Pseudophaeobacter arcticus DSM 23566: one gene and its partner. The protein of the gene in region 1 interacts with the protein of each later gene in a pairwise test. Links are inferred from orthologs where the notes say so. Each region holds a gene or a part of one and is shown on either strand. Other genes may lie near its edges.

The links.
Region 2: the proteins of secD (region 1) and pheT interact in binary tests that used the Escherichia coli proteins (3 or more experiments, as listed by UniProt). The link is inferred for Pseudophaeobacter arcticus DSM 23566 from one-to-one orthologs.

What each region holds. Positions count from the first base shown.
Region 1 is NZ_KI421507.1:1,378,011-1,381,649, reverse strand. What follows is about bases 701-3,617. They hold secD (protein translocase subunit SecD), read right to left. Parts: upstream 3,032-3,617; coding sequence 1,370-3,031; downstream 701-1,369. Other genes in these bases: yajC (preprotein translocase subunit YajC), read right to left, coding at 3,065-3,343; secF (protein translocase subunit SecF), read right to left, coding at 701-1,367. Also shown: ARCT_RS0110580 (Mth938-like domain-containing protein), read right to left, coding at 1-250; more of secF, read right to left, coding at 399-700. UniProt on the Escherichia coli protein: Part of the Sec protein translocase complex. Interacts with the SecYEG preprotein conducting channel. SecDF uses the proton motive force (PMF) to complete protein translocation after the ATP-dependent function of SecA.
Region 2 is NZ_KI421507.1:3,243,150-3,246,969, reverse strand. What follows is about bases 166-3,263. They hold pheT (phenylalanine--tRNA ligase subunit beta), read left to right. Parts: upstream 166-565; coding sequence 566-2,962; downstream 2,963-3,263. Other genes in these bases: ARCT_RS0120035 (LysR family transcriptional regulator), read right to left, coding at 3,019-3,263; ARCT_RS0120045 (hypothetical protein), read left to right, coding at 166-569. Also shown: pheS (phenylalanine--tRNA ligase subunit alpha), read left to right, coding at 1-18; more of ARCT_RS0120045, read left to right, coding at 15-165; more of ARCT_RS0120035, read right to left, coding at 3,264-3,820.

The DNA.
Region 1 (3,639 bases):
CCCCTTCGAGTCTGTTGCGCAGCTCTGCAGGGATATGGGCGATTTCCGCCCCGGTTCCGATAAACAAGACGTCCACCTGCCCGGCCAGCGCCAAAAGGCCCGCATCATCGTCATAGCCTCCCCAGGCGCTCAACCCCGTTGCGGTGATCAACAAGGCGCCGTCATGCACCTCTCCGCCGACACGAAAGAACCCGGGCCCATAGCCATCAACAGGCCGGGCCTCCGTAAATGTCACCTCATTGAGCTGCATGGGCTGTCCAATCTCTCTTGTGCGGCGCGGAACTCAAACCGGAGCAATCCCTGCCATGTCCGCAATCGGCTTGTCAAAACAAAACGAAGCTGCGGAGAGTCCCCGCAGCTTCGTCTTTTTGTATCCTCAGTGCTTCGGATCGAAGCAATCAGGCATCAATATTGCCAAACTGGTTGCCGGCGGTATTGGCCTGCTTGCTCCAGTCGCGTTTCACGCCCAGCCACAGCAGAATGGTGGAGGCAACAAAGACCGAGGAATAGGTCCCGACAATCACGCCCCAGATCATCGCAAAGACAAATCCGCGAATCACATCGCCGCCCAGCACATACAGCGAGATCAGCGCCAGCAGAGTGGTGACCGAGGTCATCATGGTACGGCTGAGGGTTTCATTGATCGACAGGTTCAGCACCTCCGACAGGTCTTTTTGTTTATAGCGACGCAGGTTTTCGCGCACCCGGTCAAACACCACCACGGTGTCGTTGAGCGAATACCCTACAATCGTCAGCAGCGCCGCGATGATGGCGAGATCAAATTTGATCTGAAGCTCGGAAAAGATCCCGATGGTCAGCACCACGTCATGCACCAGGGCCACAACCGCACCCAGCGCAAACTGCCACTCAAAGCGCAGCCAGATGTAGATAAGCACCGCACCAATGGCCAGCACCACAGAGAGCATGGCGGTTTGCACCAGTTCCCCCGAGACCTTGGGGCCCACGGATTCAACTGAGACAAATTTGATGCCCGGCGCCACCGCGTCCAGCGTGGTTTGCAAGGTATGGATCACCTCAGCGGACATCGCCTCACCATTTGCCTGCGCCTGAATACGAAGCATGGCAACATGCTGGTCGTCCTCAAACGTTGGGTCAAACACCTCGGTAATCGAGATATCGCCCAACTCCAGTGGCGCAATGGCCTCTCGGTACTGGCCTACGTCAATCGGCGTGGTGCTTTCGGTCCGCACGGTTGTGCCACCGCGAAAGTCGATGCCAAAGTTCAACCCCTGCAGACCAAAGGACGCCAGTCCGACAATCATCATAAGGGCGGAAATACCCAGCCAGATCTTCCACTTGCTGAAGAAATCGAAAGAGGTTTCCTGGGGAACAAGTCTTAACCGCATGATTACACCTCAATCGTTTTGGGACGGCGACGCTCAAACCACATCACGACAATCAACCGGGTGACAAAGATCGCGGTAAAGACCGAGGTCAAAATGCCCAGTCCCAACGTGATTGCAAAGCCCCGCACCGGACCCGAGCCCATGGCAAACAGGATCACAGCGGTGATGAAGGTGGTGATATTGGCGTCCAGAATGGCGCTCAGCGCCTTGGAGTAGCCCTCGTCGATGGCCCGCGCAGGGCCACGGCCAGCTTTCAGCTCTTCCCGGATCCGCTCAAAGATCAGCACATTGGCATCCACCGCCATACCAACCGTCAACACGATACCGGCAATCCCCGGCAGTGTCAGCGTTGCGCCAATCAGGCTGAGGAAGCCAAAAATCAGCGCCACGTTCAGGATCAAGGCCACATTGGCAAAAATCCCAAACAGCCCATAGCTCAGCGCCATAAAGACCAGCACGCCGATAAAGGCCACAATGGTGGCGACCTTGCCGGCATCAATGCTGTCCTGGCCCAGTTCTGGGCCAATGGTGCGCTCTTCCAGGAATTCCAGCCCTGCAGGCAGGGCACCGGCGCGCAGCAGGATGGCCAGATGGGTACTTTCCTCGATGGTGAAATTGCCGGTGATAATGCCGGAGCCACCGGGGATATGCGACTGGATGGTCGGGGCCGAGACCACCTCATCATCCAGCACAATGGCAAAGGGAGAGCCAATGTTATCCGCCGTATAGTCGCCAAACTTGCGCGCACCAGAGGTGTTGAACCGGAAGTTCACCGCCGGGCGGCCGTTCTGGTCAAAGGCAGGCTGGGCATCAACCAGTTGTTCGCCGGTGACCACAGGTGCTGCTTCGACCGTGTAATAGGTGCCAGGTTCATCCAGCGATGGGATGACCTTGTTGCCCACGCCTGCAGGCGCATCCGCGTCAGATCCGCGACCGACAACCGGGTTGAAGGTCAGCTGCGCGGTGGTGCCGATGATGGCTTTCAGCTCAGACGCAGACCCAATGCCCGGCACCTGGATCAGGATCCGATCCGCGCCCTGGCGTTGAATGGTCGGCTCACGGGTGCCGACCTCATCAATCCGGCGACGCACGATTTCCAGCGACTGGCGCACGGTGCGATCATCGGAGGCGAGTTTTTCCGCCTCGGAGAGTTCCACGGTGATTATATCACCCTGCCCCGATACGTCGATGTCATTGCCGCCGGCGCCCGTCAGGCTGGTGATCGGATTGGCAAGGCCGCGCACCAACTCCAGCGCGCGAGGCATGCCTTCGGGTTTGGAGATCTTCAGGCGAATCTGCCCCTCGGGCGCTTGCTGACGGCGAAAGCTGCCAACCGTGGCGCGTTCGGGCCGCAGTGCATCGCGCACCTCGGGCCAAAGCGCATCCATGCGGGCAGCGTAAACCTCCTCGACCTTCACTTCGGCCAGAAGATGTGCGCCACCGCGCAGATCGAGACCAAGATTGACCAGCGAGGACGGCAGATAGCTGGGCCATTGCGCGACCAAGGCCTGTCGTTCGGGGGTGTCGCCTTGGGCGATAATTTCGGCGGCAGCATCGTTAGACTGCTCCACCCGGGTGTAAAACCCATTTGGCAGGGCAAGCAAAAGGCCGGTCACGCAGACCAGCCAGATGAGAACCCTTTTCCAGAGATCAATTTGAAGCATTGCCCTGCCTTTTCAGTTTGTTAAAGGGGGCAATTAAGCTGCCGGTTCGGTCTTGGTCAGAACCTGGGCAATGGTGGATTTCACCACCCGCACCTTGACACCTTCGGCCAGTTCAACTTCGACTTCGTTGTCATCTTTGACCTTGGCAATCTTGCCAATCAAACCACCCTGGGTGACCACCTGATCGCCGCGACGCACATTCGAGACCATGGTCTGGTGCTCTTTCATCTTTTTTTGCTGCGGACGGATCAGCAGGAAATACATGATCGCAAAGATCAGAATAAGCGGTAGAAACTGGCCAATTTGGTTCATATCCAAGGGGGTCTTCCTTCTGTCTATACGGCACCCTCTTGGCGAGGTGCCGTGAATTTGCGGCGAACCTATGCGCTGCACCCAAGCATTGCAAGGCAGGCCCGCTGTTTGGCCCTGAAAAGCTGGGGGAAATGCGATCTCGGCTGATGCTACCGAAGCCATCAAGGCGACCAAGGCAAACCCGCCCCCCAGCAAGGGCACACCGCACATAGGCAAAGTGGCCCCGGCAGCTGCCGCCCCTTCCCGTGCGGCGCTACAACATTTGCCAGCTTTTGCCCCTGCCCCCTTCCTCTTTG
Region 2 (3,820 bases), 1.9 Mb from region 1 along the record:
GGTGGTTTGAGCCGGTGAGTGAAGTTGCGGCTGCAGTCATGTCTCCAGGCCCTTACTGGTTGGATTGGGCCAAGTTTGCAGTCACTATTTTCTCTCCGTTTATTGCTTTGGGAGGGGCGTTATGGATGTACTTTCTCAAAGTCAAAGAAGAGCGGCATGATGAACTGCGTCGTGAACGACTCGCCGTTTACAAGGAATATCTGCGCGTGTTGGATAGCAATCTAAGCGAGACTAACCTTACTTACGCTGATGAAGGGCTGGAGAGGGCGTCCAAGCTCGCCCCGTCTCATCAGCAAATTTCTTTGATGGCGCCCGACGAGGTCGCCCAAGCGTCACTAAAGCTTCTTAATTCCTATGTTGGCGACCATCTTTGGGCTGATGGGAAAAAGATCCGTCTTTTGCACAAGCTTCAGGGGGAACCGACAAAAGAGGATGTTCGGGCGATGTTTCGAGCTAGTGAGCCAATTAGAAACGCACGCGGCGAGTTAATTCGCGCAATGAGAAACGACATAGTGGAGGGTACCAAAATTGACCCTACCCTTACCCATGTTGAGGAACTGGAACGATGAAATTCACTCTTTCCTGGCTGAAAGATCACCTCGACACTGACGCATCAGTGGATGAGATCGCTGAAACCCTGACTGACCTTGGCCTAGAGGTCGAAGAGATCAGCAATCCCGGCGATCGGCTCAAGGATTTTACCCTGGGCTATGTGAAACACGCCGAAAAGCACCCGGATGCAGATAAGCTGCGGGTCTGCAAGGTGGACACGGATGAGGGCGAGATGCAGATCATCTGCGGCGCGCCCAACGCCCGCGAAGGCATCACCGTGGTGGTCTGCAAGCCGGGCATGTATATCCCCGGTCTCGACATCACCATTGGCGTGGGCAAGATCCGCGGCGTGGAAAGCTTTGGCATGATGGCGTCCGAGCGCGAGCTGGAACTGTCGGATGAACACGACGGCATTATCGAGCTGCCCTCGGGCGAAGTGGGCGACCGCTTTGTCGACTGGCTGGCGGAAAACCAGCCCGCCAAGGTGGATCCGGTGATCGAGATCGCCATCACGCCAAACCGCCCCGATGCGCTGGGCATTCACGGTATTGCCCGTGATCTGGCCGCCCGGGGACTTGGCACGCTGAAAACCCCAGACTTTGCGCCCGTCGCGGGCAGCTTCCCCTGCCCGATAAAGGTGAGTATTGATGACGATACCCTGGATGGCTGTCCGCTGTTCTCGGGTCGCCTGATCAAGGGTGTCAAGAACGGCCCCAGCCCGCAGTGGCTGCAGGATCGGCTCAAGGCGATTGGTCTGCGGCCGATTTCGGCGCTGGTCGATATCACCAACTTCTTTACCTATGACCAGAACCGCCCGCTGCATGTCTTTGACGCGGCCAAGGTTGCAGGCGATCTGCGGGTGCACCGCGCCGCAGGTGGTGAAGTGATCAAGGCGCTTGATGAGAAAGACTATACATTTGCGCCCGGGCAAATGGTGATCTCAGATGACAACGGCGCCGAAAGCATTGCCGGCATCATGGGCGGTGAAGAAACCGGTTGCACGGACGAGACCGTGGATGTCTTTCTCGAGAGCGCCTTTTGGGATCACGTGCAGATCGCCCTTACAGGCCGCGCGCTTAAGATCAACTCGGATGCGCGCTATCGTTTTGAGCGCGGCGTTGACCCAGAGTTCACCATCCAGGGCCTGCATCTGGCAACCCAGATGATTCTGGATCTTTGCGGTGGTGAGGCATCGGAAGTGGTGATTGCAGGCGATGTGCCCGATCATTCCCGCGCCTATAAACTGGATGCCGAACGGGTGCAGTCGCTGGTGGGCATGGATATCCCCGAAAGCGATCAGCGCCAGACGCTGACCCGCCTTGGCTTCCGCCTTGAGGGCAATATGGCCAATGTGCCCAGCTGGCGCCCTGATGTGCAGGGAGAGGCCGATCTGGTGGAAGAGGTTGCCCGGATTGCCTCATTGACCAAATTGCAGGGCAAGCCGCTGCCACGGATCACGGATGGTATCCCCAAGGCGGTGATGACCCCGCAGCAGCGCCGCCAGCAGATGGCCCGGCGCACCGCAGCTGGTCTCGGCTACAACGAGGTGGTCAGCTACACCTTTATCGACCAGGCCTCGGCTGCCCTGTTTGGCGGCGGCGATGACGCCACCATGCTGGCCAACCCGATCTCGTCGGAAATGTCACATATGCGCCCAGCCTTGCTGCCGGGTCTGTTGCAGGCGGCAGCGCGCAATCAGGCGCGCGGGTTCATGGATCTGGCGCTGTTTGAGGTTGGCCCGGCCTTTCATGGCGGCGAGCCTGGCGAGCAGCACAATCTGATCTCGGGCATTCTGGTGGGCAGTACCGGCCCCAAGGATGTGCATGGCTCTGCGCGTGCCGTCGATACCTTTGACGCCAAGGCGGATATCGAGGCTATTCTGGCCGCCATCGGTGCCCCGACCAAGGTGCAGATCCTGCGCGGCGCACAGGACTGGTGGCATCCTGGCCGTCACGGCAAGATCTGCCTCGGCCCCAAAAAGGTGCTGGGCATCTTTGGCGAACTGCACCCCAAGGTGATCACTGCCATGGGGATCAAAGGTCCGGTTGTTGCCTTCACCATCTGGCCGGATGAGGTGCCATTGCCACGCAAGAGTGGCGCCACCCGTGCCGCTCTGGGGCAAAGCGATCTACAAGCAGTCGAGCGCGATTTTGCCTTTGTGGTTGATGCCGAGGTCGAGGCGCTGACACTGGTCAATGCGGCCTCTGGCGCAGATAAGGCGCTGATCACCGATGTTCGTATCTTTGACGAATTCATTGGTGGGTCGCTGGGCGAGGGCAAAAAGAGCCTGGCCCTGACCGTGCGCCTGCAACCCAGTGACAAGACGCTGAAGGAAAAGGACATCGAGGCGGTGAGCGAGAAGATCATCGCCAAGGTGACCAAGGCCACAGGTGGCACCCTGCGCGGTTAAGTGTCGTTTCGAATGCATCAGAGTACCAACAAAGACGCGCCTTTCGGGGCGCGTTTTTATTTTCCAGAAAAATAGTCGGCAAGCAGATCATAGACCAATCGAATGCGCCGACTTGTGTGCAGTTCGCGGTGGGTGGTCAGCCAAACCGGAAACCGGAGGGGGGGCTGGTCTGTTAACAGTCGCTCCACACCACTGGAGTGTTTGACCACATCATCGGCCATCGCGCCGATGCCAAAGCCTTGCCGGACCAGTTCCCAGGCGGCCAGCCCACTGTTGGAGCCGATCTTGAAATTGTCCTTGCTGAGGTCGATACCGAGAGGCGTGAGGAAATCAATCGAGCGCTGCACATCTCCAAAATTGACAAAATCATGCGCCGAAAGCGCAGAAAAGCTTTCGGGCCGTCCCCGGCGTTGTAAATAACTAGGGGCTGCGTAAAAATGTGCCGTGGCTTCCTGTACCAGACGGGCGATCAGCTCTGGTTGCTCTGGCCGGACGTGACGAATAGCAATGTCTGCTTCACGCCGCATCAGATCGCGAATGTCATTGGCGGCGACGATATCGATGGTGAGACGCGGCGCCTGTTGGCGCAGTTGATGTAACACTGGCGGCAAGACAAAAGCCGACATCACATCGCTTGCCGTGATACGGACTGTGCCCTCAATCGACTGCGCCTGGGCACTCGCGGCAAGGCTCAGCCCATTGGCACCCTCTACCATCTTGCGCCCGTGGGGGAGCAGCTCGTGCCCGGCATCCGTCAAGGCGAGGCTACGGCCGAGCCGTTCAAATAACATCAGCCCCAGGTTCGCTTCCAATGCTGCCACCTGTCGGGACAGGGTCGGCTGGGTCAAGCCCAGTTGG